DNA from 3 places in the Peribacillus sp. R9-11 genome. Region 2 is predicted to be linked to each of the others. Evidence: a T-box and tRNA genes for the amino acid it is inferred to sense, from the RefSeq annotation. Region 2 holds a T-box; the other regions hold tRNA genes.

Region 1 (4,109 bases), 1.9 Mb from region 2:
AGGTGAATACACCGTCATGACCGAATATTATATTATGGAGAAGGTCGACCCAAAGAAGTTTGTACTCAAAGAAGTTTTAAACTTCCACCGAATGTATAGAACTGCATCTCAAAGCAAGCATCACCCTTACAAATTTACCGATTTAACCCCAATGTTAATAGCATAAGAAATGAAGGTGAATGCTTTCACACGGATGCACACTTGATGGAAAGTAGGAGAAGCCATGGAGAAATCGAAGAGTTTACAAGAAATCTATAATGCCAACCGACCAGAAAATAATGAGCTTTTCCGAGCAATACAACAACATCTTCAAATGAAGCATCCAGACAAGCGAATGACAGCTATGAGAACCTTGCAAATAATTGTTGCCGATAGTGTTTCATCTGGAGAGCTGCGTAACGTGGAAAGTCGGCTTTTATACAGTTGAGTTGATACGAAAAAGTTTCTTATCAACTCATCCAGTCTTGTGAGTTATGCAGTTCTGAAATTACCGAACACAGAAAGGAATAACCCCACCATTGAAAAAATTTCTAAACAAAATCAAAATAGCTGGCTCCATTTTGACCATCATACTCATGATATTCACTTTCAGAATTATACTTTTCAACAAAGCTTTCACAGAGCCAGAAGTAGATATGAAGTATTACAAGACGGGGCATGTCGAACACAGGCCAAATATTTGGGAGGGCATGAGTAAAGAAGAATACCAAAAAATAAAATATTTAGAGGAACAGAAAACATTCAATTATGATCTCTACGAACCAGAGCTGCTTGACGCAGAAGGAAATCCGATTATTGAAGAAAATGTTGAATACTAAAAAAAATGTGCCCGATTTGGACACATCTTTTTTGTTTACTTATAAATGCAATGCTCCGAAATTAGGCTTCGTTTTCTCAGTGGTAGAAATCCATTCTCCTAATTCATCGAAATATTTTTGAACTTCTTCTTTAGTTTTGGTTTCTGAAGCATCCCAAATATCTGATAAGAAATATCCTAAATCGTTTGGATATGAAATTGATTCTCTGTCAAATGCTTTTTCAATAGCAGGACTGCCGTGTTTATCGCCTTCGTCACCATGAATTTTCATAGTAATAACAGTCCATCCATTTTCTTTTTTTATAAGAGTGTAATTGTCATAATGGCCCCAACGATTGCTATGAACACGTAATTTAAAATCTTCACCGATATTATTCAAATTTTCCCCTCTCTTCCCATAATACTACAACTGTATTTTACCACCAGAACGCGGTAAATGACGAACTTCACGGTATTTAATATCAGCAATTTAATATCCTTTTCTGTCATTGTTACCAATGGTCGTTTAAAAGCAATGGGAGAGTCGCTAGACTCTTATCGAATAAACTACACCGCGAAGTTGCCACGGGAGATCAATCGGCAGCTTCGTTCCGCTAACAGGTAACGTTAGTTCAAACAACCGGCCTTTCAATGGGCGTTTTTTTTGGTCGAGAATCAAAACATTCTGATTTAACATAGCCTAAATCATAACGCACGACTAAAAATCCGTGAAAACACGAAAAAACGGCTTTCCAATTAAGGAAAACCGCTTTATATCGTCGTTCTAAGATACCGGTGGCCGGGGTCGAACCGGCACTCCAGAGGAACACGATTTTGAGTCGTGCGCGTCTGCCAATTCCGCCACACCGGCATTTTTGTTGGAGGCGGCAACCGGAATCGAACCGGTGGTAAAGGTTTTGCAGACCTCTGCCTTACCGCTTGGCTATGCCGCCAACGTTTTTGGAGCGAAAGACGGGATTCGAACCCGCGACCCCAACCTTGGCAAGGTTGTATTCTACCACTGAACTACTTTCGCGAATGGCTGGGCTAGAAGGGATCGAACCTTCGCATGACGGAATCAAAATCCGTTGCCTTACCGCTTGGCTATAGCCCATTAACGTTATACTTATTATACCATCATTTATTAAAAAATGGGGCGACTGATGGGAATCGAACCCACGAATGCCTGAACCACAATCAGGTGCGTTAACCACTTCGCCACAATCGCCATTATAAAATTAAAATTGGCAGGGGTAGTAGGACTCGAACCCACACTGGAGGTTTTGGAGACCTCTGTTCTACCTTTAAACTATACCCCTATAAATAAAATGGTGGAGGGGGGCAGATTCGAACTGCCGAACCCGAAGGAGCGGATTTACAGTCCGCCGCGTTTAGCCACTTCGCTACCCCTCCGCATATGGATGTTACTGGTGCCGGCAAGAGGACTTGAACCCCCAACCTACTGATTACAAGTCAGTTGCTCTACCAGTTGAGCTACACCGGCACTACAATGGTGGCTCAGGACGGAATCGAACCGCCGACACAAGGATTTTCAGTCCTTTGCTCTACCGACTGAGCTACTGAGCCAAACAATAAAAATGGCGGTCCCGACGGGAATCGAACCCGCGATCTCCTGCGTGACAGGCAGGCATGTTAACCGCTACACCACGGGACCATAGATTGCGGGGACAGGATTTGAACCTGCGACCTTCGGGTTATGAGCCCGACGAGCTACCGGACTGCTCCACCCCGCGACGTTAATAATGCTGCTATTGCATCAAGTTTTCGTGTTAACAGTTTCATTATATCTGATATATAGAAACAACTTGTTGCTTTTAAAAAAATGGTGGAGGATGACGGGATCGAACCGCCGACCCTCTGCTTGTAAGGCAGATGCTCTCCCAGCTGAGCTAATCCTCCATATGTTTTCGAAATGGTGACCCGTACGGGATTCGAACCCGTGTTACCGCCGTGAAAGGGCGGTGTCTTAACCGCTTGACCAACGGGCCAGTTGTAAATGGCGGAGAGCAAGGGATTTGAACCCTTGAGACAGGGTTACCCGTCTACACGATTTCCAATCGTGCTCCTTCGGCCACTCGGACAGCTCTCCAATAATGGCTCCGCAGGTAGGACTCGAACCTACGACCGTTCGGTTAACAGCCGAATGCTCTACCACTGAGCTACTGCGGAACGATATAAGCTTGGCGACGTCCTACTCTCACAGGGGGAAACCCCCAACTACCATCGGCGCTGAAGAGCTTAACTGCCGTGTTCGGAATGGGAACGGGTGTGACCTCTTCGCTATCGTCACCAAACATTATTAACATTTTTTCAAGACATATATTATTATAACGTCTTTTTGAGAAAATGCAAGAAGAAATTTTCATTCCTTCAAAACTAGATAATAAGAAGGTATTTCATTTTTTAAAGCGTGGTTAAGTCCTCGATCTATTAGTATCAGTCAGCTCCACATGTCGCCACGCTTCCACCTCTGACCTATCAACCTGATCATCTTTCAGGGATCTTACTAGCTTGCGCTATGGGAAATCTCATCTCGAGGGGGGCTTCATGCTTAGATGCTTTCAGCACTTATCCCGTCCGCACGTAGCTACCCAGCTATGCCTTTGGCAAGACAACTGGTACACCAGCGGTGCGTCCATCCCGGTCCTCTCGTACTAAGGACAGCTCCTCTCAAATTTCCTGCGCCCGCGACGGATAGGGACCGAACTGTCTCACGACGTTCTGAACCCAGCTCGCGTACCGCTTTAATGGGCGAACAGCCCAACCCTTGGGACCGACTACAGCCCCAGGATGCGATGAGCCGACATCGAGGTGCCAAACCTCCCCGTCGATGTGGACTCTTGGGGGAGATAAGCCTGTTATCCCCGGGGTAGCTTTTATCCGTTGAGCGATGGCCCTTCCATGCGGAACCACCGGATCACTAAGCCCGACTTTCGTCCCTGCTCGACTTGTAGGTCTCGCAGTCAAGCTCCCTTGTGCCTTTACACTCTACGAATGATTTCCAACCATTCTGAGGGAACCTTTGGGCGCCTCCGTTACTCTTTAGGAGGCGACCGCCCCAGTCAAACTGCCCACCTGACACTGTCTCCCACCCCGATAAGGGGCGCGGGTTAGAATTTCAATACAGCCAGGGTAGTATCCCACCAACGCCTCCACCGAAGCTAGCGCTCCGGCTTCTCAGGCTCCTACCTATCCTGTACAAGCTGTACCAAAATTCAATATCAGGCTGCAGTAAAGCTCCACGGGGTCTTTCCGTCCTGTCGCGGGTAACCTGCATCTTCACAGGTACTAT
Region 2 (4,109 bases):
AAGCTTGGGGGAAATGGCTACATACATGCCTGTATCGGGTTCATTTTCCTCCTATGCGACACGCTTTGTAGATCCAGCATTTGGTTTTGCACTTGGCTGGAATTATTGGTTTAACTGGGCGGTTACCCTTGCTGTGGAAATAGCTGCGGCAGCCATCATCATGAAATTCTGGCTGCCTGAAGTGCCAAGCATAATATGGAGTGCATTGTTTCTTGGACTCGTCTTTATGCTAAATGCTTTATCCATTAAAAGTTATGGTGAATCAGAATATTGGTTTTCTCTAATAAAAGTTGTGGCCATTATTTTCTTTATCATTATTGGATTATTGACAATCTTAGGCGTTTTTGGTGGAGAGGTTATTGGATTTGAAAACTTCACCATGGGCGAGGCTCCTTTCAAGGGCGGATTTTTATCGATCATTAGTATCTTTCTTATCGCTGGATTTTCTTTTCAAGGTACAGAACTAGTTGGTATTGCTGCTGGAGAAAGTGAGAATCCTGAAAAAAATGTTCCGAATGCGATTCGACAAGTATTTTGGCGCATCTTATTGTTTTACATCGGAGCCATTTTGATACTCGGGCTGTTAATTCCATATACGAGTCCAAGTTTATTAGGTGGGGATGTAGAAAATATTTCTGTAAGCCCTTTCACGCTCGTCTTTGAACGGGCAGGATTTGCTTTCGCTGCTTCTGTCATGAATGCTGTTGTTTTGACATCATTACTTTCTGCAGGGAACTCGGGGCTTTATGCATCAACACGGATGTTATGGTCGATGGCAAAAGATAATCAGGCTCCAAAGTTTCTAGCTAAAGTTAACAGAAGGGGAATCCCGATGAATGCCTTGATTCTCACGGCAATAATTGGAGGACTAGCTTTTTTAACATCTGTTTTTGGGGATCATGTGTTTACATGGCTATTAAATGCTTCAGGATTAACGGGATTTATCGCTTGGATTGGAATTGCCGTAAGCCATTATCGTTTTAGACGTGCGTACGTAGCACAGGGCGGTGACATAAATGAGTTAAAATACAAAGCAAAATGGTTCCCATTCGGTCCGATTCTTTCATTTTTTCTTTGTATAGTTGTCATTGCAGGGCAGAATTACGAGGCGTTTCTAAGCGGCAGTATTGACTGGTATGGAGTCGCAGTCTCCTATATTGGTTTACCAATATTTTTAGCGATATGGTTAGGGTACAAGGTTTTTCATAAGACAAAGGTAATTTCATTGAAAGATTGTCATTTTGAGAAATCAGCATAGGAAAAGTAAACTGAATTTCAAAGTCAGTATCGTAACGAGCATTGTGAATGTTATCATTCATGATGCTTTTTTATCGTTGTTGCACTTATCGTTTTATTCGTCGTTGCCATTACTTTATTAATTAAGAAATTGCTTATTTCTAACAAAAAGAATAGTAATCAATTAGATATTGAAAACAGACTTGATAGAGTTGAAGATAAATTGAATTCAATGAATAAAGGGAAGTAATGATTAATTAAAATAGGAAGAAAAATGGTTTGATAATCTTTTAAAATACACATAGTATAAAATCTTTTATTTCTATTGTACGAATGCCAGTTTTTTGCGCAGGAAGCTGCTTTTTATAATTTTTTTGATAAAAGAATAATAAGATGTTGTCACTTATGGAAATTTATTGTAATATATATAACAATATAATGACCTAATGAATTTAAAAAAGCCATGATAAGGACATGAATTATTTTTACGGTTTTCAGAGAGGGAAGGGTAGCTGTGAACTTCCTGGCTTAGGGAAATGATTTACCGCCTTTGAGCTATATCAGTGAACGATAGTAACTGATATCGTCTAAGCTACGTTACAGCTCCAGAGCCATAAGTTGTATCTTACTTATGGGAAATTGGGTGGAACCACGAGTACAACGCACTCGTCCCTTGTATAGGGATGAGTGCGTTTTTTTTATATGAAATTGTTGCCATGATAAGGACATGAATCATTTTTACGGTCTTCAGAGAGGGAAGGGTAGCTGTAAACTTCCTGGCTTAGGGAAATGATTTACCGCCTTTGAGCTATATCAGTGAACGATAGTAACTGATATCGTCTAAGCTACGTTACAGCTCCAGAGCCATGAGTAATCTTACTCATGGGAAATTGGGTGGAATCACGGGTATAACGCACTCGTCCCTTGTATAGGGATGGGTGCGTTTTTTTTTATATAAAATTATTGCCATGATAAGGACATGAATCATTTTTACGGTCTTCAGAGAGGGAAGGGTAGCTGTGAACTTCCTGGCTTAGGGAAATGATTTACCGCCTTTGAGCTATATCAGTGAACGATAGTAACTGATATCGTCTAAGCTACGTTACAGCTCCAGAGCCATAAGTTGTATCTTACTTATGGGAAATTGGGTGGAACCACGAGTAAAACGCACTCGTCCCTTGTATAGGGATGAGTGTGTTTTTTTTATTACTAAAAAGGGGTGTATGTATTATGAGTGGAGATATGATTATGATTCAATTCCCGGATGGGAAACAAAAAGGGTATCTGAAAGGGATCACAGTGGAAAGTGTGGCAGAGTCCATCAGTTCCAGTTTAAGGAAAATGGCAGTTGTAGGGAAACTGGATAAACAACTGGTGGATCTGAGTTTCAAGCTGGATAAAGATGCCGAACTAGCGATTTTAACTCTTGATTCGGATGAAGGATTACATGTTTTACGTCATACATCAGCGCATGTTATGGCACAAGCAGTGAAGAGAATTTACGGTAATGTAAAATTAGGGATAGGACCAGTCATTGAAGACAGATTTTACTATGATTTTAAGCTGGATCATCCTTTGACTTCTGACGATTTACTGGCCATTGAAAAAGAGATGGAAAATATCATAAGTGAAAATTTGGAAATCAAAAGAGTCGAAGTTTCTTATAAAGAGGCAGAAAAGTTATTTGAGAGTAATGGGGAATCATTCAAGTTAGAAATAGTAAAGAACATCCCTAAAGATGAAAAACTGAGTCTATATAAACAAGGGGAATTTATCGATCTTTGCAGGGGGCCGCACCTTCCATCCACATCATTTGTAAAATCGTTCAAGTTAACTCATGTATCTGGTGCCTATTGGAGAGGGGACAGTCAAAATGAAGTTCTTCAACGGGTGTATGGCGTGGCTTTCAGCAAGAAAAAGGATTTACAGGGTCATTTGAAATTCTTAGAAGAAGCAGCCAAACGCGATCATCGTAAATTAGGGAAGCAGTTGGAGTTATTCATGTTTTCAGAGGAAGCCCCAGGAATGCCGTTTTATTTACCGAAAGGACAAATCATGCGAAATGAATTGGAAAAATTCTCGAGGGAGCTTCAGACTAGCGCTGATTACGACGAAGTTCGAACTCCTTTTATGATGAATCAACGGTTATGGGAACAATCGGGTCACTGGGATCATTACCATGAAAATATGTACTTTTCAGAAGTCGATCATACAAAATTTGCAATGAAGCCAATGAACTGTCCTGGTCATATGCTTATTTATAAAAACCATCTTTATTCATACAGAGATTTACCCATTCGTATGGCTGAGTTCGGTCAAGTTCACCGTCATGAGTATAGTGGCGCATTAAATGGAATGCTTCGGGTCCGTACATTTTGTCAGGATGATGCCCATATATTTGTTCGGGAGGATCAAATCGAAAGTGAAATTATACAAGTGTTTACTATGATTGACGAAGTCTATCGTACTTTTGGATTCGAGTATTCTGTGGAACTTTCGACTCGTCCAGAAGATTCATTAGGTGATGACTACCTTTGGGAAACTTCTGAATTAGCATTAAAAAATGTTCTGGAGAATATTGGGATTGATTACCACTTAAATGAAGGAGACGGTGCCTTTTATGGACCAAAGATTGATTTTCATATTAAAGATGCATTAAAACGAAGCCATCAATGTGGGACAATTCAACTTGATTTTCAAATGCCTGATAAATTTGATTTGACTTATATAGATGAAAATAATGATAAGGTTCGTCCGGTCGTCATTCATCGTGCGATTTTTGGATCCATTGATCGTTTCTTTGGAATCCTGATTGAACATTTTGCTGGTGCTTTTCCTATATGGCTAGCCCCTACACAAGTACAAATTATCCC
Region 3 (4,109 bases), 450 kb from region 2:
AGGGGCCCCCAACGGGTTACCGAATTCAGTCAAACTCCGAATGCCAAATACTTATTCTTGGGAGTCAGACTGCGAGTGATAAGATCCGTAGTCGAAAGGGAAACAGCCCAGACCACCAGCTAAGGTCCCAAAGTATACGTTAAGTGGAAAAGGATGTGGAGTTGCTTAGACAACCAGGATGTTGGCTCAGAAGCAGCCATCATTTAAAGAGTGCGTAATAGCTCACTGGTCGAGTGACTCCGCGCCGAAAATGTACCGGGGCTAAACGTATCACCGAAGCTGTGGATTGACACCGTATGGTGTCGATGGTAGGAGAGCGTTCTAAGGGCGTTGAAGTCAGACCGGAAGGACTGGTGGAGCGCTTAGAAGTGAGAATGCCGGTATGAGTAGCGAAAGAAGGGTGAGAATCCCTTCCACCGAATGCCTAAGGTTTCCTGAGGAAGGCTCGTCCGCTCAGGGTTAGTCGGGACCTAAGCCGAGGCCGAAAGGCGTAGGCGATGGACAACAGGTTGATATTCCTGTACCACCTATACATCGTTTGAACGATGGGGGGACGCAGAAGGATAGGGTAAGCGCGCTGTTGGATATGCGCGTCCAAGCAGTTAGGCCGGAAACGAGGCAAATCCCGTTTCCATTAAGGCGGAGCTGTGATGGCGAGGGAAATATAGTACCGAAGTTCCTGATTCCACGCTGCCAAGAAAAGCCTCTAGTGAGATGTAAGGTGCCCGTACCGCAAACCGACACAGGTAGGCGAGGAGAGAATCCTAAGGTGTGCGAGAGAACTCTCGTTAAGGAACTCGGCAAAATGACCCCGTAACTTCGGGAGAAGGGGTGCTTTTTAGGGTGAATAGCCCGGAAAAGCCGCAGTGAATAGGCCCAGGCGACTGTTTAGCAAAAACACAGGTCTCTGCGAAGCCGCAAGGCGAAGTATAGGGGCTGACACCTGCCCGGTGCTGGAAGGTTAAGGGGAGAGGTTAGCGCAAGCGAAGCTTTGAACCGAAGCCCCAGTAAACGGCGGCCGTAACTATAACGGTCCTAAGGTAGCGAAATTCCTTGTCGGGTAAGTTCCGACCCGCACGAAAGGTGTAACGATCTGGGCACTGTCTCAACGAGAGACTCGGTGAAATTATAGTACCTGTGAAGATGCAGGTTACCCGCGACAGGACGGAAAGACCCCGTGGAGCTTTACTGCAGCCTGATATTGAATTTTGGTACAGCTTGTACAGGATAGGTAGGAGCCTGAGAAGCCGGAGCGCTAGCTTCGGTGGAGGCGTTGGTGGGATACTACCCTGGCTGTATTGAAATTCTAACCCGCGCCCCTTATCGGGGTGGGAGACAGTGTCAGGTGGGCAGTTTGACTGGGGCGGTCGCCTCCTAAAGAGTAACGGAGGCGCCCAAAGGTTCCCTCAGAATGGTTGGAAATCATTCGTAGAGTGTAAAGGCACAAGGGAGCTTGACTGCGAGACCTACAAGTCGAGCAGGGACGAAAGTCGGGCTTAGTGATCCGGTGGTTCCGCATGGAAGGGCCATCGCTCAACGGATAAAAGCTACCCCGGGGATAACAGGCTTATCTCCCCCAAGAGTCCACATCGACGGGGAGGTTTGGCACCTCGATGTCGGCTCATCGCATCCTGGGGCTGTAGTCGGTCCCAAGGGTTGGGCTGTTCGCCCATTAAAGCGGTACGCGAGCTGGGTTCAGAACGTCGTGAGACAGTTCGGTCCCTATCCGTCGCGGGCGCAGGAAATTTGAGAGGAGCTGTCCTTAGTACGAGAGGACCGGGATGGACGCACCGCTGGTGTACCAGTTGTCTTGCCAAAGGCATAGCTGGGTAGCTACGTGCGGACGGGATAAGTGCTGAAAGCATCTAAGCATGAAGCCCCCCTCGAGATGAGATTTCCCATAGCGCAAGCTAGTAAGATCCCTGAAAGATGATCAGGTTGATAGGTCAGAGGTGGAAGCGTGGCGACATGTGGAGCTGACTGATACTAATAGATCGAGGACTTAACCACGCTTTAAAAAATGAAATACCTTCTTATTATCTAGTTTTGAAGGAATGAAAATTTCTTCTTGCATTTTTTCAAAAAGACGTTATAATAATAAATGTCTTAAAAAAATGTTAACATTGTTTGGTGGCGATAGCGAAGAGGTCACACCCGTTCCCATTCCGAACACGGCAGTTAAGCTCTTCAGCGCCGATGGTAGTTGGGGGTTTCCCCCTGTGAGAGTAGGACGCCGCCAAGCAGTTCACATATGGAGGATTAGCTCAGCTGGGAGAGCATCTGCCTTACAAGCAGAGGGTCGGCGGTTCGATCCCGTCATCCTCCACCATTTTTACACCTGCCGGTGTAGCTCAACTGGTAGAGCAACTGACTTGTAATCAGTAGGTTGGGGGTTCAAGTCCTCTTGCCGGCACCATCTTTTATTATTAAACGTACGAGCCATTAGCTCAGTTGGTAGAGCATCTGACTTTTAATCAGAGGGTCGAAGGTTCGAATCCTTCATGGCTCACCATTATATTATGCGGGTGTGGCGGAATTGGCAGACGCACCAGACTTAGGATCTGGCGCCGCAAGGCGTGGGGGTTCAAGTCCCTTCACCCGCATCTTTCATGCGGAAGTAGTTCAGTGGTAGAATACAACCTTGCCAAGGTTGGGGTCGCGGGTTCGAATCCCGTCTTCCGCTCCACTTTTCGTATGTGCCGGGGTGGCGGAACTGGCAGACGCACAGGACTTAAAATCCTGCGGTAGGTGACTACCGTACCGGTTCGATTCCGGTCCTCGGCACCATCTTAATATGCGCCCGTAGCTCAATTGGATAGAGCATCTGACTACGAATCAGAAGGTTGTAGGTTCGACTCCCGCCGGGCGCACCATGTTTTTTGCGGGAAGTAGCTCAGCTTGGTAGAGCACTTGGTTTGGGACCAAGGGGTCGCAGGTTCGAATCCTGTCTTCCCGACCACGTGATTTCTAATGAATGGGGCCTTAGCTCAGCTGGGAGAGCGCCTGCCTTGCACGCAGGAGGTCAGCGGTTCGATCCCGCTAGGCTCCACCATTTTTCATCAAAACTTATATTATATTGGCGGTGTAGCTCAGCTGGCTAGAGCGTACGGTTCATACCCGTGAGGTCGGGGGTTCGATCCCCTCCGCCGCTACCAATAAATATAAGGACCTTTAGCTCAGCTGGTTAGAGCAGACGGCTCATAACCGTCCGGTCGTAGGTTCGAGTCCTACAAGGTCCACCATGTAATTTTTTTAGCCACGGAGGTATACCCAAGTTCGGCTGAAGGGATCGGTCTTGAAAACCGACAGGGGAGTCAAATCCCGCGGGGGTTCGAATCCCTCTACCTCCTCCATTTCTTTAAAAGCAGCAAGTTGTTTTGAAACAACCTTTACATAGAGGAAGCGGAAGAAACAATTTACACGAAAACTTGATGCGAGATCGTTTCATTATTACCGTCGCGGGGTGGAGCAGTCCGGTAGCTCGTCGGGCTCATAACCCGAAGGTCGCAGGTTCAAATCCTGTCCCCGCAATTATTAGGTCCCGTGGTGTAGCGGTTAACATGCCTGCCTGTCACGCAGGAGATCGCGGGTTCGATTCCCGTCGGGACCGCCATTATAAAATTTAATACAAATGTGGCTCAGTAGCTCAGTCGGTAGAGCAAAGGACTGAAAATCCTTGTGTCGGCGGTTCGATTCCGTCCTGAGCCACCATTATTTCAAAAATTACGGCGATTGTGGCGAAGTGGTTAACGCACCTGATTGTGGTTCAGGCATTCGTGGGTTCGATTCCCATCAGTCGCCCCATTTCGCGGGTGTAGTTTAGTGGTAAAACCTCAGCCTTCCAAGCTGATGATGAGGGTTCGATTCCCTTCACCCGCTCCAATTTATGGGCCTATAGCTCAGCTGGTTAGAGCGCACGCCTGATAAGCGTGAGGTCGATGGTTCGAGTCCATTTAGGCCCACCATATTCATATTGTTCCGCAGTAGCTCAGTGGTAGAGCATTCGGCTGTTAACCGAACGGTCGTAGGTTCGAGTCCTACCTGCGGAGCCATGGGGAAGTACTCAAGAGGCTGAAGAGGCGCCCCTGCTAAGGGTGTAGGTCGCGTGA

Evidence for each region. A T-box is a leader RNA that pairs with one kind of tRNA and senses whether it is charged. The one in region 2 lies ahead of thrS (threonine--tRNA ligase), so its partner is inferred to be a tRNA-Thr.
Region 1: it encodes a tRNA-Thr, which carries the amino acid that the T-box ahead of thrS (threonine--tRNA ligase) is inferred to sense. The anticodon was not compared.
Region 3: it encodes a tRNA-Thr, which carries the amino acid that the T-box ahead of thrS (threonine--tRNA ligase) is inferred to sense. The anticodon was not compared.

Annotation. Positions count from the first base shown of each region.
Region 1 covers NZ_CP133763.1:791,802-795,910, reverse strand. Annotated here, with positions in the region: gene RE409_RS03790 (hypothetical protein) at 224-427, shown strand; gene RE409_RS03785 (hypothetical protein) at 519-818, shown strand; gene RE409_RS03780 (hypothetical protein) at 858-1,196, opposite strand; tRNA gene RE409_RS03775 (tRNA-Leu) at 1,587-1,667, opposite strand; tRNA gene RE409_RS03770 (tRNA-Cys) at 1,676-1,749, opposite strand; tRNA gene RE409_RS03765 (tRNA-Gly) at 1,758-1,832, opposite strand; tRNA gene RE409_RS03760 (tRNA-Gln) at 1,836-1,910, opposite strand; tRNA gene RE409_RS03755 (tRNA-His) at 1,949-2,024, opposite strand; tRNA gene RE409_RS03750 (tRNA-Trp) at 2,042-2,115, opposite strand; tRNA gene RE409_RS03745 (tRNA-Tyr) at 2,126-2,209, opposite strand; tRNA gene RE409_RS03740 (tRNA-Thr) at 2,225-2,300, opposite strand; tRNA gene RE409_RS03735 (tRNA-Phe) at 2,308-2,383, opposite strand; tRNA gene RE409_RS03730 (tRNA-Asp) at 2,396-2,471, opposite strand; tRNA gene RE409_RS03725 (tRNA-Met) at 2,477-2,550, opposite strand; tRNA gene RE409_RS03720 (tRNA-Val) at 2,641-2,716, opposite strand; tRNA gene RE409_RS03715 (tRNA-Glu) at 2,731-2,805, opposite strand; tRNA gene RE409_RS03710 (tRNA-Ser) at 2,815-2,906, opposite strand; tRNA gene RE409_RS03705 (tRNA-Asn) at 2,912-2,986, opposite strand; rRNA gene rrf (5S ribosomal RNA) at 2,996-3,111, opposite strand; rRNA gene RE409_RS03695 (23S ribosomal RNA) at 3,228-4,109, opposite strand, start outside.
Region 2 covers NZ_CP133763.1:4,591,323-4,595,431, reverse strand. Annotated here, with positions in the region: gene RE409_RS22310 (amino acid permease) at 1-1,258, shown strand, start outside; gene RE409_RS30775 (DUF4083 family protein) at 1,331-1,486, shown strand; T-box leader at 1,691-1,913, shown strand; T-box leader at 1,944-2,164, shown strand; T-box leader at 2,196-2,418, shown strand; gene thrS (threonine--tRNA ligase) at 2,479-4,109, shown strand, end outside.
Region 3 covers NZ_CP133763.1:5,041,852-5,045,960, reverse strand. Annotated here, with positions in the region: rRNA gene RE409_RS24520 (23S ribosomal RNA) at 1-2,010, shown strand, start outside; rRNA gene rrf (5S ribosomal RNA) at 2,127-2,242, shown strand; tRNA gene RE409_RS24510 (tRNA-Val) at 2,254-2,329, shown strand; tRNA gene RE409_RS24505 (tRNA-Thr) at 2,341-2,416, shown strand; tRNA gene RE409_RS24500 (tRNA-Lys) at 2,437-2,512, shown strand; tRNA gene RE409_RS24495 (tRNA-Leu) at 2,522-2,603, shown strand; tRNA gene RE409_RS24490 (tRNA-Gly) at 2,612-2,686, shown strand; tRNA gene RE409_RS24485 (tRNA-Leu) at 2,699-2,787, shown strand; tRNA gene RE409_RS24480 (tRNA-Arg) at 2,797-2,873, shown strand; tRNA gene RE409_RS24475 (tRNA-Pro) at 2,883-2,959, shown strand; tRNA gene RE409_RS24470 (tRNA-Ala) at 2,977-3,052, shown strand; tRNA gene RE409_RS24465 (tRNA-Met) at 3,079-3,155, shown strand; tRNA gene RE409_RS24460 (tRNA-Ile) at 3,166-3,242, shown strand; tRNA gene RE409_RS24455 (tRNA-Ser) at 3,261-3,353, shown strand; tRNA gene RE409_RS24450 (tRNA-Met) at 3,458-3,531, shown strand; tRNA gene RE409_RS24445 (tRNA-Asp) at 3,538-3,613, shown strand; tRNA gene RE409_RS24440 (tRNA-Phe) at 3,636-3,711, shown strand; tRNA gene RE409_RS24435 (tRNA-His) at 3,729-3,804, shown strand; tRNA gene RE409_RS24430 (tRNA-Gly) at 3,809-3,882, shown strand; tRNA gene RE409_RS24425 (tRNA-Ile) at 3,889-3,965, shown strand; tRNA gene RE409_RS24420 (tRNA-Asn) at 3,978-4,052, shown strand; tRNA gene RE409_RS24415 (tRNA-Ser) at 4,054-4,109, shown strand, end outside.